DNA from 4 places in the Cellvibrio sp. QJXJ genome. Region 4 is predicted to be linked to each of the others. Evidence: predicted binding sites of a transcription regulator. Region 4 holds the regulator's gene; each other region holds the start of a gene.
The links. Region 4 encodes sigma-54, which starts transcription at its own class of promoters, with help from an activator protein. Its sites were predicted from a motif close to TGGCACANNNNTTGCNNT; they were not measured.

Region 1 (4,549 bases), 740 kb from region 4:
TCGATTCATTTTTGGGATTTTTATCATTTCAGAGTTAAGCCACAGAAGCATACCTAATCTCTTCATATTTATATGAAGAGATTGTTTGATTTAGTTGTTAGATTTTTAATAATCTTAAAACCCCTGTAATTTTTTAAATTTCAACCCAGTGACTTCATTAACCGGCGTAGTGTAATCGTGATTAAACAGTGCGGCTTCCCAGGAACCGTAAACCGGGTTGGGAATTAAAAACCATTTGCTGCCCCAAGCTGCCGCACTATTTTTTGCCAGTTCTACGCGGGTTTCGGCGGTGCCTTTTGCGCCTGAAACAAAATCGCCAAAGTCATCGCCCACCAGCGCAATAATTCTAAAATCCTGACTGACGTAATGACGGCGTGCGCCCTTATCGGATGAGCTCCAGCGATTTTCATTGCGGGTGAGCACCACATCAATATCATCGCGCAGGGGCAAATTTTGTTGCCGCAGGTTTGCGCGCGTATCCTCTTCCTGGCTTGCATCGCGATTGGTGACATAAAAAATAGTAATTCCCTTTGTGCTGGCATAATCCAAAAATGCTTTCGCACCCGGCAGTGGTTCAGCGGCAGCAAGTTTGGTCCATTTGTCCCATGCTTCTTGGGTGAAAGGGGCGTTGTCTTTAATGAGTTGTGCTTGAAACGGTAGGTTGTCCAATACAGTTTCATCAATATCCAAAATAATCGCGGGTGGCAATTTGCTGTAGTCACCGCTTTGTTCTTGCGCGGCGCTCCAGTGTTTGTCTGCCAAGGCTTTGTCTACCATGCTAGTGGCTTGGGTGTAAGCACTTTGGGTGAGCGCATAATATTCAGCGGAGGTTTGCATCCACAGCACCGCGTTTAATCGTTCATAAGTGGGTTGCGCCTGGGCACTATTACCGGGTTCCATGGAACTGCATGCGCTCAAACAACACGCACTGGTTAATAAGCTGGTTTTAAACAAAGTTTTTAATGAGTTAGTAAACATAAAAGTCTCGTGATCTGGTTGTTCAATTGCGCCGTGGGCAGCTGATTAATTCAAAGTTTGTGTTGTAGCAGATATACATTTCACTGCCGCGATACAACAGGCGTTTGTTGGCAAGCGGCGGGTTATTTTGTTTCATCCAGCGATCGAGTTGCTTGTGGCTCATGTTGCGTGGTGGGTAGCGCAATGCGGTGAACAGTTGTTGGGATTTTTCAAAATAAGCGGTGGCAGAGTTGAAATCGCAGGCGCCGTGTTTTTCCCACTCCGCTTGTAGCAGTGCAGCGCTCGGCGACATACATAAATAGGGTTCAATGTCGGCGTAGGGCAGTGCTGGTAAATCGCCAGCACAAAAGCGCGGGTGTTTTTTTATTTCTTTTAAATCCGTACAGCGCCCCAGGCTTTTTCCCGCGCAGGAGGAAGCCCATACCCCGTGTAATACCCAGCCAAATTTCTGCGTGGAAAAACATTGGAACTCATTATCCCGCTGTATTTTTTCCAATTTGCTGGGATCGGTTTCGGTAGCGAGATTAATGTTAATACGCTTGCAGTAATCCTCTGACCAGTTCACCGCCATTTTGTAATAGTCAGTGCTGGCGTCGGGGTTGGGGCCGAAGCTATCGGTCGCCATGTCAAAGTCGTAATCGGTGGCGGCGCGATCCGGTAATTTACAGCTTTGCGCCTGCAAGGTTTGGCTAATGCTGAGCAGGCCGATAAAGATCAGCAGCAAACAGATCAATAATAAAAAACGTGAAAAATAATGGTGGTTGTGGTTGTGGTTGTGGTTGTGGTTGTGGTTGTCGTTGTCGTTGTGAGAGAGCTGCGGGCGCGGCGCCATATTATGCAGCTCCTGCCGGGTAGTGATGTTCGTGCCAGTGGCGTGCAATTGCATCGCGCCGACAGACCCATACATCGTTGTGTTGCAACACATACTGGATAAATTTTTCCAGCGCTTGAATGCGCCCGGGCCGGCCAATAATGCGGCAGTGCAAACCAATATTTAACATCTTGGGGGCAAATTCACCCTCGGCATAGAGCGCATCAAAACTGTCTTTGAGGTAAGTAAAAAATTGCTCGCCGCAATTAAAACCCTGCGCCGCCGCGAAGCGCATATCGTTGCTGTCCAGGGTGTAGGGAATAATTAAATGCGGCTTGCCGTTATTGATCTGCGCATATTCCTGCGTCCAATAGGGCAGGTCATCGGCGTAGGAATCCGAATCATATAAAAATCCGCCTTGTTCAATGACCAATTTTCGCGTGTTGGGGCTGTCGCGCCCGGTATACCAACCGAGAGGGCGCGAACCGGTGACGCGGGTGTGGATGTCAATCGCGGTGCGAATATGTTCGCGTTCAATTTCCTCTGGCATAAATTGATGATCAATCCAACGGTAACCGTGGCTGGCAATTTCCCAATTGGATTCGAGCATGGCTTCTACCACATCGGGGTTGCGTTCCAGTGCCATGGCCACGCCGTACACTGTCACCGGTAATTGATATTTATTAAACAAACGGTGCAGTCGCCAAAACCCCGCGCGACTGCCGTATTCATACAGTGACTCCATACTCATATGACGCGCTTCAAAGGCGCGCGCGCTAATAATTTCGGACAAAAAAGTTTCCGATGCGGCATCGCCGTGCAGCACACAATTCTCCGCTCCCTCTTCGTAATTCAGCACAAATTGCACCGCAATACGCGCACCGCCCGGCCAGTTGGCGGGTGGTGGGTTGCGACCATAACCAAGCAGGTCGCGCGGGTAGGGGCGGGTGTCAGTGGTGTTGGGCATAACAAAATTCCACAGGTTGAATGATGCATTTCACAGTTGGGTCTTGAGCGGCTGTATCAAATTCTGTGCCATCGTCCAGCCTTAGGTTTTACGCTGTGATTCCGGTGCAGGCCGCAATATTACTGGGCAAATCCGCAATGGCATGCACCAGATAAAAGCATAACCTGTCCAATCGGACAGGTTATTTGCGGGGGGAATGACAGGGCTGTCTTGTGCTGGCGCCAAATGCCGCTGGCTGGTATCACAATTGCATTGGGCAGGGGGATGGCTTCCTTTCTTTATATCAACCCCCCGAACTGTTAGAGAACTCGCTTATGCAATTGCTTCCTATGAATAGCCTTTGTGGTGCAGGCCGCGACCTTGCGTTTGCTGCGCTTATTGCACTTGCCGGGCTGACTAGCCTGAATGCCCATGCGCTGGTCAGTAGCCCCGCCAGTGACCGGGTGATTACCAAAGATCACTGGTTTGAACAATTTAAATCCACGGCAACGGATAAAGAGTTATACCGTTTTTTATATGCCATGCCCAAAGGTGGCGACCTGCACAATCATATTAGCGGCGCGGTATTGTCGGATTGGTGGTACGACCTGGCGCTGTCGCAAAAAGTACACGGTTATCGTTTTTATACCAAAGTGCGCATCAATAATTGCCGCGATTTTGGCAACAATGAATTTGTGCGTCGCCCTTATTTAATGTTGTTTAATAATTTAACCGAGGCGTCTTACCAGCAATTGCCGGAGTGTGAAAAAGCGGAATACAAACGCCTGGAAGAGCTGGACGAAAAAGAAAAAGCTGCCTGGATGCAAAGTGTAATGCTCAATCACGAACACGAAGGGCGCGATGAATTTTTTCAAACCCATTGGCAGCGATTGGATCAGTTGTTACACAGCCCCTATTTAATCGCGGAAGTGCTGTATAAAAATATGCAAGCCTTTGGCAGCGAAGGTTTAATTTATTTGGAGGCGATGGTAGAGGCGGGTGGTTATTTTAAACCGGATGGCACGGCCTTCACCGAAGATGAAGCCGTGGCTATATTTCGTCAGCGTTTAGCCCAGGCCGATGCGAAAAAAACCGGTGTTACCGTGCGTTTTCAGGATTCCATTTTGCGCTTTGTACCGAGTGCAGAAGACCAGTTGCGCGCCTCTTACGACATAGTGTCGCGGCACCGTGATTTGTATGTGGCGGTGAACATGGTGGGGCGTGAGGACAATGACAAAGGCTACCCGCTGCGTTTTACCCAAACCCTGCGCGAGCTGCGCCACAAATACAACAATGTGCGTTTGTCGGTACACGCTGGTGAGGTGGACGAACCCAACTACCATATTCGCGATACGCTGATGCTCGGCGCTGATCGTATTGGTCACGGTGTGAATTTAATTACCGACAAAGATTTGTTGCGCGAAATGCGCCACGGCCCCTACCTGATCGAAATTAATTTAATTTCCAATTTATTGCTCGAATACGTGAGCGATTATTCACAACATCCTTTCCCCGAATATTTGCGCTTGGGCATTCCGGTTGCGCTTTCCACCGATGATCGCGGCATGTGGGACTCCAATATTACCGACGAATTTTTTGTGGCGGTGAAGGAATTTAATTTGTCCTGGGAGGAGTTGTTATTACTCAGTCGCAATTCATTGCAATACAGTTTTGTGGAAGAGGATATCAAACAACAACTGCTCAACACCTATAACACCCGCGCCGCCCGTTTTGAAAAACAATTCCGCTCCAAGGGTATTGCCAGCTTAACGGCGGCTGCTCCTGTCTCCTACGGCTTCACCTGCAAACGCTAT
Region 2 (4,549 bases), 680 kb from region 4:
GCGAGCTTGCGCGGCACCAAGGTGCAGCAAATGCTGGGGCGGGTGACATATCAACAAAACCTCTGCCAGCGCTATCGCAACAATATTACCGGCCTTAACCGGCTGTGCAGTTTTACCGTGCCCATGACTACGCCGCTACAGCGCAATAACCAGCAGCAATACAAAGCCACTCTGCACAAAATGGTGGAGCTGCAACAGCGCGAGTTGACGCTGGCGGAAGAAAACCTGGCGCGTATCCAGGTGGAATTAATGGCGGCCATGCGCAGCGAGAAAATCGTCGCCCATGTGATCGACGCCAAGATGGCGCAGTGGCAAGTGCAGCTCAATCAGCAGGAGCAAAAAATACAGGACGGTCTTGCCGCACAATCCTGGTGGCGCGCGCAGGGTTAACCGGCAGGGGGAGTGTTTGTGACTGACGGTAAACCGGCGCATTAAAATTTTTTGCAATGCGATTTAAGTGATCGCCAAAATTGGTCGCTTAGTGTTGGTAACGACGCTAATGAAGCGCAACAATTGATAGCAACACTCTTATTTCAGGATCTCATCATGGAAATCAGCAGGCACATTAAATCTGGCTACAGTGCCCCCACTGAGGCCTCAGCCAGTGGCAAAACCGACGCTGTAGCTCAGGCAAAAGCGGCGGCATCGGCGCAGAGCAGCACGGCCGAACCGCGCCTGGAAGAGTTGCAGGAAGCCATGCGCGCACTGCCGGAAATCGATATGGACCAAGTCACCGCCATCAAACAAGCATTGGCCCGCGGCGAGTTAAGCAGCGATGTAAAAGTGCTCGCCCACAGCATTCTGGCGTATCACCGCAGCAGCGATCTATGACTGGCAGCGGACACATCAGTCGCGCCCAGCAATTAGTCCAGGTGGCGGCGCGCGATATAGAACAGGATTGCACTGACTACCAGTGTTTGCAGGGTTTAATGCAAAGCCTGTACGAACAGCTATTGCTGCGCAACTGCGAGCAAATTGAGCTGCTCAACCAACAGATTCTTGTACTCATTGACTTTATTTCCACCCGCGCCACGCGTCGCCGGAAAATATTGGCTGCCTTTGCTATTCCTGCGGCGGCAGGCAACCAGGGCATAATCAATTTATTGTGCACCTTGCCTGATTCGGCGCAGCTGTTAGCGCGCTGGTCGCAATTGGAAGGTTTTGTCCGCGAGACCAAAGCGCTCAACGAACGCAACGGAAAATTACTCGCCATGCACAATGAAATCATCCAGCAGATTTTAGGCGGGCAGCAGGCGGAGCAGGTTTATTCGCCGCAGTATTATTGATCTCCCGTAATCATCTTCGCCCGCTGTGCATTTGCGCAGCGGGCATTTTTTTATCTGCGTTTTGTCTGTTCTTGTGTATTTATTCCTGCCTGTTTATTCCTACGTGTTTATTTAAGCCCTGCAGTTTTTTTGTCGCCTGTGTAAAGCATTGGGCTCTGTGTGAGTGAATGCGGAAACGGGTTTTCCTCCTGCGCTTCCCTGTGGCCTAAGCGGAAGTAATTTTTCTGCATGTTTTTTCATTAATCCTATATAAAACAATAGGTTATGTATTGGCATTGATATTGCTGAAACCCACGCGAGGAGAACTGCAATGGCGATAGATTCAGATTACGTTAAAAGCATGGCGACCCAGTTGGCGAATTACGAGGTGCAGTCCGCGCTGACGAAAGCGAATCGCAATGAGGCGAATTACAAAGCGAAGTTAACGGCGATTACCTCGCTGGAAACGGCGCTGAAAACCTTCAGTTCCAGTATCAAAAGTTTAAAGGGCACCAACAAAAGTGTGCTGACCAATAGCGCAACTTTCAGCAGTGAAGGTTATGCCAGCGCAACCGTCGGCACTGCGGCGATTGCCGGGAATTACCAGTTTTTTGTGAAGCAGCTTGCCAGCGCCCATCAGGTGTCGATTGAGGGGTTGAGCGATACCGATGTGGATACCAGTGGCACCTTGACCATCGGTCAGGGCAGCAGCAGTTTCAATATCGACCTGAGCAGCATCGACGGCGATGGCAACGGCAGTAACTCCCTCGCGGAAGTGGCGGCGGCAATTAATGGCGCGACCGACAACAGCGGCGTAAAAGCGACCCTGGTGCGCAGTAACGGTACGGTTTCGTTGGTGCTCGCCAGTGAAAAAACCGGTGTGACTAATGCGATTAGTGTGTCTACCTCGGGCACCAGTGGCGGCGCGTTTGATGCGGCGCTGACCAGCCGACGCGAACTGAGTGCGGCCAAAGATGCAGAAGTTTTGCTCGGTGGTGAAACGGGCATGTTGCTGACCAATGCCACCAACAATTTCGACAACATTATCGATGGTGTAAGCCTGAACTTTACCAAGGCTCATAACACGGGTGAGCAGCCGCTGTCGGTTACGGTGGGGCGCGATGACAAAGCCACCAAAGACAATGTGCAGAGTTTTATTACTGCCATCAATACGCTGCTGGGCTCGTTTGATTCACTGACCGCAAGCGGCGGTGAATCCAGTGAGCGCGGTGTATTGGCGGGCGACTCCAGTATCCGCTCGGTGGAGTCCACCTTGAACAAGCTGCTGCGCACCAGCTTTGGCGGCTCTAGTTTGATCGACTTTGGCATCTCCGCCGACCGTAGCGGCAATTTGACCATTGATGCCGCGCGCTTTGAAAAAGCGATTGCTGCCAACCCGGAAGGGCTGGACAAACTGTTTAACAGCAAAGATGCCTTGCTCGATAGCATCGACAAAAATCTCGCGGTTTACACCAGTGGTACCAACAACCTGATGAAGGCGCGCAAGGAGAGTTTGAACTCCATGCTCAGCCGGGTGGATGACCAGTTCGATGGCATCCAAAAACAATACGACAACTACTATGCCCGCTATCTGAAGCAGTACACCAGCATGATGCAGACGATGTCGGCCATGGAACAAACCTTCGGTATGTTTTGATGAACAATCCCTATCTCGCCAATGAAAGTTACGACAGTTATCGCTCTGTGGATTTGGAAGCGAAAGCCGCCACCGCATCGCCTTATGAGCTGGTACTGGTGTTGTTTGATGGGCTGCTGGATGAGTTGGCGCGCACGCGCGGCCACATTGAAGCCAAACGCTATCAGGAGAAAGGGCGCTCGCTGGAGAAGTGCCTGAATATCCTCAACGGTCTGAACAGCGCGCTGGATTACGACAATGGCGGCGAAGTGGTGCAGGGGCTATCGCGCTTGTACGACTACTGCATTTATCGCCTGTCCGATGTCAGCGTGAGCCTGTCGCTGGAAGGGTTGGAGGAGGTGGTTCATCTGCTCGGGGTAATCCGCGAAGGCTGGGACGGTGTCAATGCCCAACGCCGCTGATCGCTACCAGCAACTGCAATTGATTACCTTGGGTGAACAGCTAACGGAAGCCCTACGCGCCAAGGACTGGGAGCGTGTGGGGCAGGTTGATTTGCAGGTTCGCCGCTGTCTGGCGGAGTTGGCGACGGTTGAATCGCCCAGTCCTGAATTGCAAAAACTTAAAACGCAATTGCACGAGTTGTATGCGCGGGTATTGCCTGCCTACGCCAATGCCTGCGAGCAGCTGCGCCAGCTGCTGATAAACCATATGGATTATGCCGAGGGCCGCTCGGCCTACTTGCGTACCGATTTGTTGCAAGGTGAGAGATAAATGTTGTCATCACTGAGTTCTTCTACCGCCGCTGCAGCTGTTAGCGACGCGCCACTCATGGCGTCGGATACCAGCGCAATTACTGCTGACTCGCGCCAACTTACGGGTGACAACCCGGTGTTTGCCGCGCTATTGGCTGGCGGCAGTGCTGAAGAGGGCGCCGAATCATTGCCGGACGCCACCGTGGTGGCAGCCACTGGCGACCCACAAGCTGCGTTGGAAATAGATGCGGAGCAGTGGTTACAACAGGCGCTTGAACAGCAGCAAGTACAACTGCAGGTGCGCGCTATGCCAAGCCCTCTGGGGGATACCCAGGCCACCGTTGCAGCAACTAATTCACCGGCTCTGGTACCACTGCCATTGGCGCCAGCGGAAGTTCTACCCCAGGCATCGGGCGGGATAAGTGAGGCGATGACAGCATCGCCGTCCAGCATCCATTCCAGCGGCGCAACAATAGCCATCAACCCGGCCTTGTGGATGGCTCGAACGGCAACCGGGCCAGTGCCTGCCAGTTTGGCGGGAGCAGCTAGCCTGCAAGGTGCAGCAGCCCATTCGGTAGAGCAGGCGTTAGCGCCATCTGAGCAATCGTTGGGGCAAGCCCAGGTACAGCTGTCATTGCAGCCGTCACAGCAACAGTCACAACAGCAGTCACAACAACAAGCGGCGCCACAATCGCTACAAAAATCGCTACAACAATCACTTCAACAACCCATACCGCCGTCGGTGCCGCACTTGGCGCAGCAGGGCGCTGAAGTACCGCTGGTGGATTCGCCGCTGTTGGCGAGTGCAACAGCGGAATTCTCTAGCCCGGTTGTTGATCGTCCAGCCAGCCCAGCGGGCAACAGTATTTTTACTCTGGGCGATAAAGCGGTGCAGGACAGCAGTATCCAGGCAAGCGCAAAACTGCCTACACCCG
Region 3 (4,549 bases), 1.1 Mb from region 4:
CCAGCGCTTCTTCATTTTGCTCTACACGCTTGATGTCTTTATCAATAGTAGTTTCGCGTTCTTTTATCAAACCGGAGGTTTTCAAAAACTCATTAACCAGGCTGCTCATACTGCCCGCGAAACCACGAGTGAATGTCAGCGTACCTGTAGTTGCTCCAGGCTCTACCATCATACTCAGGCCTTCAGCTTTAGAGCCGATTGCAGGCAATAAGATATTGCCCGAACCAAATGCGGCAACGCCATCGACGGTACCTGCCACATCAGTACCACTTGAAACTACAACACCATTAGTCATACCAAAGTCAGCCAACATATCAGCGCTAACTGCACTAAAGTTCACAGTACTGGACGCGCCATAAGAGGCCGACGTAAAGACTAACTTACCGCCTTCAAAAGTTACTGCCACACTTGCATTGGCCGCTTTAACGTTAGCGTCAAGGTTAATCAAACTTTGTAAATCAGCCGCCAATTCAGCGCCCGATCCATATTGCTTACCCGCCGGCAAACTAATGGCGTTGGACGTAATACCATTTAATTGAAAAGTAAAACTGTAGTCTTTAGTGCCGCTACCAATGCCAACCAGATCAACGGGATCAGTTGTAGTTAAGGTACCCTTTGATGGTTGTTGGGTAATCACTACCTCATAAGAACCCGGCTGGCTTCTTGCCGAGAATTTAGTGACATCGATATTTGAAACCGACGAAGAAGCTTTAGGCACAAATAAGTCGCGCACAAACTCAAAGTTATCGTCTATGGCCGCGCGGAACCCGGTGCTGTCGTCTTCATATATTTTGAGAGTGCCATCCAGTTCGGTACGAATACCTAAATTTGACAGTGTACTGAACCCCTCACCGATTCCAGGAACCGCATTCGTTAATACATTGCGGATACTTTGCATCAAATTTTTAGCGAGAGGATCACTTTTTAAACTGCCAAAATCATCCAATTCAGCATCAAAACCGACAAGTACATCAACTTCAGCCTTGAAGGTATTGTATGCCTGAACAAAATCACGGATGGTTTGTTCGGCGACCGATTTGTCTTCAGAGATGACCAAACTAATGGTTTCAGTGGCTGAGCTGGTGAACAAATCAAACTCCAAACCATCGATGACATCTTTCACCTGGTTGGATTCGCGGCTTACCAATAACCCATTTACACGAATTTGTGCATCCAGCCCCTCTTGTTGCTGAGTCAGGTTTTTAGTGGTCTCGTTAAAGTTAAATGCGGCAAGCCCAACGGCAGCCGGATCTTCTGTTGCAACAACTTCGATTTCGTTTTTAGCACCAGTACTGGCAGTCATCAACAGCCTGTAAGAACCGCCATCACTAACAATACTTGCCGATACACCAATATCGGCAGCGTTGATCGCATCACGCAGACCAGTCAGCGAGTTATTGGAATCATCAATGGTGATGGTTCCACCGGTTTTGGTGGAATCCACGGTGAATGCGGTGTTTCCTGCATTCCAATCCCCCAAACGAATGGTCAAAGTGCCTTTGCCAACCGGACTCGTCATAGCCGCAAAACTGGCAGAGCTGAGGGATTGAGCCTGAGCAACTTGCTCGACTTTTAACTGATAGCTACCCGCCACAGCCTTTGAATCCAGCTTGGTAATGCCAATCAAACTGGTATCTGGAACGGACAGGGCTTTGGCATTAAATGTATCGGCGCTACCAAGCGCGGCGGCAGCGGTTTCCAGCTTCGCAAGCGAGCTGCGCAACAGGCCATAATCTGAAATTTGTGTTTGCAGAAGTGTCTTTTGACTGGTCAAGCGCTGCGCCTGAACCATCTTGTTCGCTTCGGTAAGCTGGTCAGCGAGCTTATTACTATCGATACCAGAGCCAGACCCTAACGCACTGACAATGCTAGAACCTATTGATCCGTTGTTGTTTGTCGTACTGGATGTACTGGTCACCATAGATACCTCCACACCAAAAAATTACCGCTTCGCATAGGCTAGCGGCAACGAATGGGTAAACTTTAGCCGGTTTTGCCGCTATTTCTCAAAAAACCTGATTTTTAATAACAAAGCATAAAACAGGCCAGCACGAACAATAGGCCCATTAAATCAATCGTTATAAATGGGCAAAGTGATATAAAAAGTAGTGCCTTTTCCTACCTCGGACACATAGTCAATTGTACCACCCATACGATCAACCAACGCCTTGGTAATACTCAACCCCAGGCCTGAGCCATCCCGCTTACGGGTATCCGATGAATCCACCTGGGCAAAACGGGTAAATACACGCTGATGGAAAGACGCAGGTATTCCCTGCCCCTTATCAATTACCTCAATGTGAATGCGATGCGCTTCTTTGGTCATGCGGATCTGCACAGGATTATGCTGATAAGAAAATTTGATCGCATTGGAAATCAGGTTGGACATGACCTGCAAAAAACGATCACCATCTAATTTTGCTTTGAGCCCTATTAAGGATTCATCGGGCAGGTCGAGCTGTAAATGCACAGCGTAACGCTCCGCATAAGCAAGATGTTGCTCCACAGCCTGCTTTAAGAGTGGATACACCTCATGCACATCAATGGTTAAATTGGCACTACCAAATTCCAGTTTATCGATATCCAGAATGTCATTAACCAAACGCGACAGGCGATCCGCATTGGTTGCCGCAATAGACAAGAGCTGTGCCAGCTTTTCATCCAAAACACCAACACCACCATTCAGCGCCACGCTCAATGCACCTTTGATAGACGTTAATGGAGTGCGCAATTCATGGCTGACGGTGGAGATAAATTCTGCTTTAAGTTGTTCAACCTTTTTACGCTCGGTGACATCGTGAATGATAAAAGTAAAAAATAATCGCTCTTTAATATCCACCGGGCTAATACTGAGTTCAACATTCAGACTCACTCCGTCACTGCGCCGCGCAACGCGCTCTTTTTCGCCTTCCACAACTGAAGAAAAAAGCGCAGCACCCGACAAATCAGACAGAGAGGGGATTAAATCTGCAATCTGTAATTGCTCAAGGTTTTCTAACGAATAGTTAAACAGTATCGCAGCAGCCGGATTGGCCTTTTCAATTACACCACTGCTGTCCACTACTAAAATTGCCTCAGCGGCACTTTCCAAAATAGCGGCGAGTTCTTGCGTGCGCTGCTCAACGAGATTATGAATATGTTGGGTACGCCCTGATATCAGCAACAAAAAACCACCCAATAAACTGCAGAACAGCAAACCACCCACCAATACAAACCACGACTCCAAACCCTGCTTGCTCGTCAAAAAAAACTGTGTAGGTGCGATACGAATCTGCAGGCGCCGCCCACCTAATGTGACTTCATCCTCAAGGATTAAATTATCAGCATAGGCAGGTGTGGCCACCTGCCCCTTGGTGTAAAACCGTAAAGGGTCTGTCGCTTGGGTGATGTCAGTAATAATCAGGTTGTAATTCGCCGACGCAAAGGGCAATAAAGTAGCGGCAATTAAATCGTTAGCGCGCACAATGGCCGTCGCATACCCCATAAGCATCGGTTTATTTGCAGCTACTTCGGGTTTCAAATAAGCCAAACTGAACACCGGATAGAACGCAATTATCGCCGGCGAATAGGTTTTGTCCTGCAACAGCTGCAAAGGCTTGGTCATAGCCAACTCGCCGGTCTTCGCGGCGCGCTCAATTGCGTCAAAGCGCTCAGGGTCTGCCGCAACATTCACACCGTGAATAACCCGCCCCTGCTCCCATGGTTCTATGTAAGTGATAACAACGTAGCTATCACGCTCCGGTGCGGTAGTAAAACTGCCATCAGAAGTTGCTTCACGAATGACAAAATTATCAAAGCCCTGCCCGCGCATATTGGATTCAAACTCACTGCGTTCATCGTGTGCAAGCAAACGATTCCAGGAAAAGCCCGATACACCGTGCTTTTTTAAAATAACCTGATCCACATAAGCGATAAACTCTTCGCGAGTAACATCTTGTGACGCAATAAATAACCCCCCCAAGGTCGCGAGGATCTGCTCCACCGAACCCAGTGTGGTTTCTACGGCAGCAGCAATCAAACTCGCCTCCTGCCGAAATTGCACCTCCATTTTTTTTTGTTCGTTGTTACTGGCAGTGATAAAAATTATCACCACAACCAAGCTACTAACAACCAACGGGATACCCACAGTGGCGCGCCGATTTCGCCAAAAATAGCGGGGCTCAGCAAAAAATACACACATCAAGGGCACCGCAATAAGCACCCCTATAGCATCACCAATCCACCAAGTTCCCCAACTAAAAATAATTTGATTTATCGAAATAATGTCATAAGCAAACAGAACCAGCGTACCGATACTCGCGCTAATGGCGGCCGCTACTGGCCCGCCAAGGATAAACACTAAAAAAATATCCCGTTCGTCTGTTAAATAATTAGGAAAACCAACAAAACGACGAATAAGCCAGGCCCCGACCAAACAAGCGATACTGCTGCCACACGCGATAAAAAAACCAACCCCAACAACCCCACTGGTTAGGGTTTGTCCATCTGCCAGAGCGACACCAATATTCAGCAAGGTCGAACCAAGTAGCACACCAATAACCAGCGGATT
Region 4 (4,549 bases):
ACACAATTCGCGCGCACCGACAAAGCTGTTAAGATGCGCAGCGCAAAAGGCCAGATGTCGGCCCAAGGCATGGAAGCAGACTTCGCCAATAGTCAGCTTCAGTTAAAGTCCCAAGTTAAGGCCGCTTATGAACCGCGCTAAATCACTGCTTAAAATACTTCCCCTGCTCGCGGGCTTATGCTGTTCGGTGACAGCTTGGGCGTTACCAAGCGACAAAAATGAAACTATCCGCGGCTCCGCTGACAACCTGACCGTTGATCAAAAAAACGGGGTGGCAACTTACACAGGCTCGGTTGAGATCCGCCAAGGCTCACTCATTATCAATGCCGACTCAATCATCATCCACACCAACAATGAAGGTGGCGTGGAAAAAATGATCGCCACTGGCAGCCCTGCGAAATTCCAGCAACAGCCGGAAGCAGAACAAGGGGTAGTCACCGCATCCGCCAAACAAATTACCTACACCCCCAACAATGAGCATTTACTACTCATTGAAGATGCTTCCGTTGAGCAAAATGGTGCCGTCATGAGTGGCCCACATATCGATTACGATCTGGTCAAAGAAGTGATGAAGGCAGAAGGCAACAACACTGGCGAAGGACAACGAATAGAGATAGTCATTCCCCCTAAATCCGCGAAACCAGAAGACCTGCAGGCCCCCTCATCCACAGCCAATAGCAACTGATTCCTATGCCTAGTTTGCACGCGCGACACCTCGCCAAGAGCTACAAAAAACGTAAAGTGGTTATCGATGTCTCTATCACAGTAGAGAGCGGCCATATTGTTGGGCTCCTGGGCCCTAATGGCGCCGGAAAAACCACCTGCTTTTATATGATCGCCGGTTTAGTACCGGCAGATAATGGCAGCGTATTAATTGATGATCGCGATATCACCCAACTGCCAATTCATGGACGCGCACGTGCCGGTATTGGTTATTTGCCACAAGAAGCATCCATTTTCCGCAAACTTACCGTCGCCGATAACATTATGGCGATCCTTGAGACTCGCAAAGACCTGAATCGGGAAGCACGCGCAGAAAAACTGGAAGCACTGCTAAACGAATTTCACATCACCCATATTCGCGACAGCCTTGGCATGGCACTCTCAGGTGGTGAGCGGCGCCGGGTAGAAATCGCCCGCGCACTGGCGACAGACCCTAAATTTATCCTGCTCGATGAACCCTTTGCGGGTGTTGACCCGATTTCGGTTAACGACATCAAAGAAATAGTCCGTCACCTCAAAGATCGCGGGATTGGCGTTCTTATTACCGACCACAATGTACGCGAGACCTTGGACATCTGCGAGACTGCCTATATCGTAAGCGAAGGGCACATTATTGCCGAAGGTGATGCCGATACAGTGTTGAGTAACAGCAAAGTCCGCGAAGTCTATCTGGGCGAACACTTTCGCCTGTAAGTTCAACAAACTCTTTAACTACCCGACAAACAACTTGACAAGTAATATTATTTGGCTACTAGGCATAAAGCTTGCTTAAGTATGTTGCTTGAAGCGCAAACCCTGACTAAACTCCACCTAACAGATGTTTTCCATCCCGCGTTAAATAAGGGTTTGTTGCTACAACAATGAAACAATCTCTCCAGCTTAAACTCGGCCAACAGCTGACAATGACTCCCCAACTGCAACAGGCGATACGTCTTTTGCAGCTCTCCACGCTGGATCTTCAACAGGAAATCCAGGAAGCGCTCGAATCCAATCCCATGCTGGAAGTTGAGGAAGGTTTTGACTCAGCAACTACCAGCAGCGATTACGAAGGCAGCGCGGACGATAAGATTGATTACACCCGCCAGCAGGAAATTGCTGCAGAATCCGGCACCGACAATAGCGCCGACTTCAGTGCCAGCGACAATTTCTCGTCATCAACCGCTGATAACTTCAACGAACCAGGCTACGGCGAATCTGAAAGTTTTGGCGAGGGCGAAAGCTTTAGCGATGGGGAATCCTTTGGTGATAGCGATGTCTATGGTGAAGGCGATAGTTTCAGCGCCGACAGCGGTGACTGGAGCGACTCGATTCCCAGCGATTTACCGGTAGATACCAGCTGGGACGATGTTTACCAAACCTCATCAACCGGCAGCTCCAGCAACTACGACAATGAAGACAATGATTTTGAAAGTCGTCGCGCCGTTACCGACTCACTCTATGATCATTTGATGTGGCAACTCAATTTAACGCCCATGTCAGATCGCGACCGGGTGTTAGCGATGGCAATTATCGACGCGGTTGAACCCAGCGGCATGCTGTCTATTACCATCGAAGAAATATTCGAAGGAATGCGTGGCGATTTTGAAGAGCTGGAACTGGATGAAGTTGTTGCAGTTCAACACCGGCTGCAGCAGTTTGATCCCTGCGGTGTGTGCAGCCAAAACTTATCTGAATGTTTATTGGTGCAGTTACAACAGTTTGACCCCAAAACACCCTTTTTGGATTCGGCAAAATTAATCGCCAAACTTTACTTGCCTATATTGGGTAGTCGCGACTACCGTCAGTTAATGCGCCGCACCAAACTGAAAGAGGCCGAGTTGAGCCAGGCCATCACCCTGATCCAAAGCCTAAACCCTCGCCCAGGCGATATTATTGCCAGTGGTGACACGGAATATGTAGTACCGGATGTGTTCGTTGAAAAGCGCGATGGCCGCTGGATTGTTGAATTAAACCCGGAAATTGCACCGCGCCTGCGTATCAATTCCAATTATGCCTCCATGGTAAAGCGCGCGGACTCGAGCAGCGACAACACATTTCTCAAGGATAATTTGCAAGAAGCCCGCTGGTTCCTGAAAAGTTTACAGAGCCGCAATGAGACTCTGCTTAAAGTAGCCAGTTGTATTGTGGAAAAACAACGCGGGTTTCTCGATTACGGCCCCGAGGCTATGAAGCCGCTGGTGCTGCACGATATTGCTGAAATTGTTGAGATGCATGAATCCACTATTTCGCGGGTAACCACCCAGAAATATATGCACACACCGCAGGGTATCTTCGAACTGAAATACTTTTTCTCCAGCCATGTTAGTACCGATAGCGGCGGCGAGTGCTCTTCAACAGCGATTCGCGCAATTATTAAAAAGTTGGTGAGTGCGGAAAACCCCAAAAAACCGTTGAGCGACAGCAAAATCACCGACCTGCTCGCGGAACAGGGAATTCAGGTAGCGCGTCGTACCATTGCAAAATATCGCGAGTCGCTGAATATTCCACCCTCTAATGAGCGCAAAACCATTTAATTATCATTAACCGGTTATAAATACGAAATTCGGAAGAAAATCACGGACGAGCTGTTAGGTTGTGCTGATCACAACCATTTTGTTTCTATCGAGAGGAAGTATCTATGCAAATAAACATCAGTGGTCATCATTTGGAAGTTACCGATTCGCTGAAAGACTATGTCAGCAGCAAAATTGAGCGCCTGAGCCACCACCACGATCGCATTACCAGTACTCACGTCATCCTCTCCGTCGACAAGTTGATTCAAAAAGCAGAAGCAACCATCCATGTCAGCGGCAAAGATTTGTTTGCGGATGCCACTCACGAAGATCTGTACGCAGCAATTGATTCATTGGCCGATAAGCTGGATCGCCAATTAATTAAGCACAAAGAAAAGATGCGCAGTCATCGCTAACCCACCCTGGAGGCAGCGAGATCATCTCCGCTCACTGCCTCAACAATTGAGAGATTCCTGGTAATCACCTCCTACCATGCAAATTCAAAATCTTATTAGCCCCGGCCGAACCTTGTGTGCCGTTGAAGGCGGCAGCAAAAAACGTGCTCTGGAACTACTGGCCAACGCCATCGCACAGGATGTTCCTGGCATTGATGCCGATGAGTTATTTCGCCGTTTGATTGGTCGCGAGCGACTTGGCTCAACCGGTATAGGACACGGCATTGCCATTCCGCATTGCAGGGTTGAAAACTGCAGCGGCACGATCGGTGCACTCCTGACATTGGCTGACCCGATTGACTTTGATGCCATAGATTCCCAGCCTGTGGACATTCTCTTCGCCATGTTAGTGCCCGAAGATGCTCATGATGAGCACCTACAAACACTGGCCGCTCTGGCTGGGGCGCTGAATAATGCTGACTATCGCCAGCGTTTGCGTGCTGCCGATAGCGATGCCGCACTTTATCAGGTCGCTATAGCGCCTTAGCAGGTCAATACCATGCACCTCGTGATTGTAAGCGGGCTTTCAGGCTCAGGAAAAAGTACCGCCCTGCATGTCCTTGAAGATGTGGGCTTTAACTGCATCGACAATCTACCAGTCAGCCTGCTACCCGCGCTGGTTGCACAAATACAAATTCATAAAGATGACCAACAGCGTTTTGCAATCGGCATTGATGTGCGCAACGCCTGGCAGGATCTGAATATATTCCCGCAGATGATAAGTACGCTGAAAGAAGCGCACCTGCCATTTCAAACCCTGTTTCTGGATTCTCAACCCGCCGTACTTATCCAACGTTTTAGCGAAACCAGGCGCAAGCATCCGCTGTCGGATAAACACACCAGCCTTGAGGAATCCATCGCCGCAGAGCAGCAGCTGCT

Region 1: the regulator sigma-54 is predicted to act here: its motif matches at 2,810-2,827, upstream of puuE (allantoinase PuuE).
Region 2: the regulator sigma-54 is predicted to act here: its motif matches at 1,557-1,574, upstream of fliD (flagellar filament capping protein FliD).
Region 3: the regulator sigma-54 is predicted to act here: its motif matches at 2,031-2,048, upstream of fliD (flagellar filament capping protein FliD).

Annotation. Positions count from the first base shown of each region.
Region 1 covers NZ_CP101662.1:2,760,548-2,765,096, reverse strand. The annotation lists gene NNX04_RS12120 (5'-nucleotidase, lipoprotein e(P4) family) at 115-978, opposite strand; gene NNX04_RS12115 (ribonuclease T2 family protein) at 1,001-1,810, opposite strand; gene puuE (allantoinase PuuE) at 1,812-2,756, opposite strand; gene NNX04_RS12105 (adenosine deaminase) at 3,071-4,549, shown strand, end outside.
Region 2 covers NZ_CP101662.1:1,347,613-1,352,161, reverse strand. The annotation lists gene NNX04_RS05780 (flagellar FliJ family protein) at 1-390, shown strand, start outside; gene flgM (flagellar biosynthesis anti-sigma factor FlgM) at 547-831, shown strand; gene flgN (flagellar export chaperone FlgN) at 828-1,286, shown strand; gene fliD (flagellar filament capping protein FliD) at 1,597-2,922, shown strand; gene fliS (flagellar export chaperone FliS) at 2,922-3,323, shown strand; gene NNX04_RS05755 (hypothetical protein) at 3,301-3,633, shown strand; gene NNX04_RS05750 (flagellar hook-length control protein FliK) at 3,634-4,549, shown strand, end outside.
Region 3 covers NZ_CP101662.1:963,676-968,224, forward strand. The annotation lists gene fliD (flagellar filament capping protein FliD) at 1-1,921, opposite strand, end outside; gene NNX04_RS04130 (CHASE domain-containing protein) at 2,072-4,549, opposite strand, start outside.
Region 4 covers NZ_CP101662.1:2,023,239-2,027,787, forward strand. The annotation lists gene lptC (LPS export ABC transporter periplasmic protein LptC) at 1-141, shown strand, start outside; gene lptA (lipopolysaccharide transport periplasmic protein LptA) at 128-685, shown strand; gene lptB (LPS export ABC transporter ATP-binding protein) at 691-1,416, shown strand; gene NNX04_RS08805 (RNA polymerase factor sigma-54) at 1,584-3,236, shown strand; gene hpf (ribosome hibernation-promoting factor, HPF/YfiA family) at 3,341-3,631, shown strand; gene ptsN (PTS IIA-like nitrogen regulatory protein PtsN) at 3,708-4,157, shown strand; gene rapZ (RNase adapter RapZ) at 4,170-4,549, shown strand, end outside.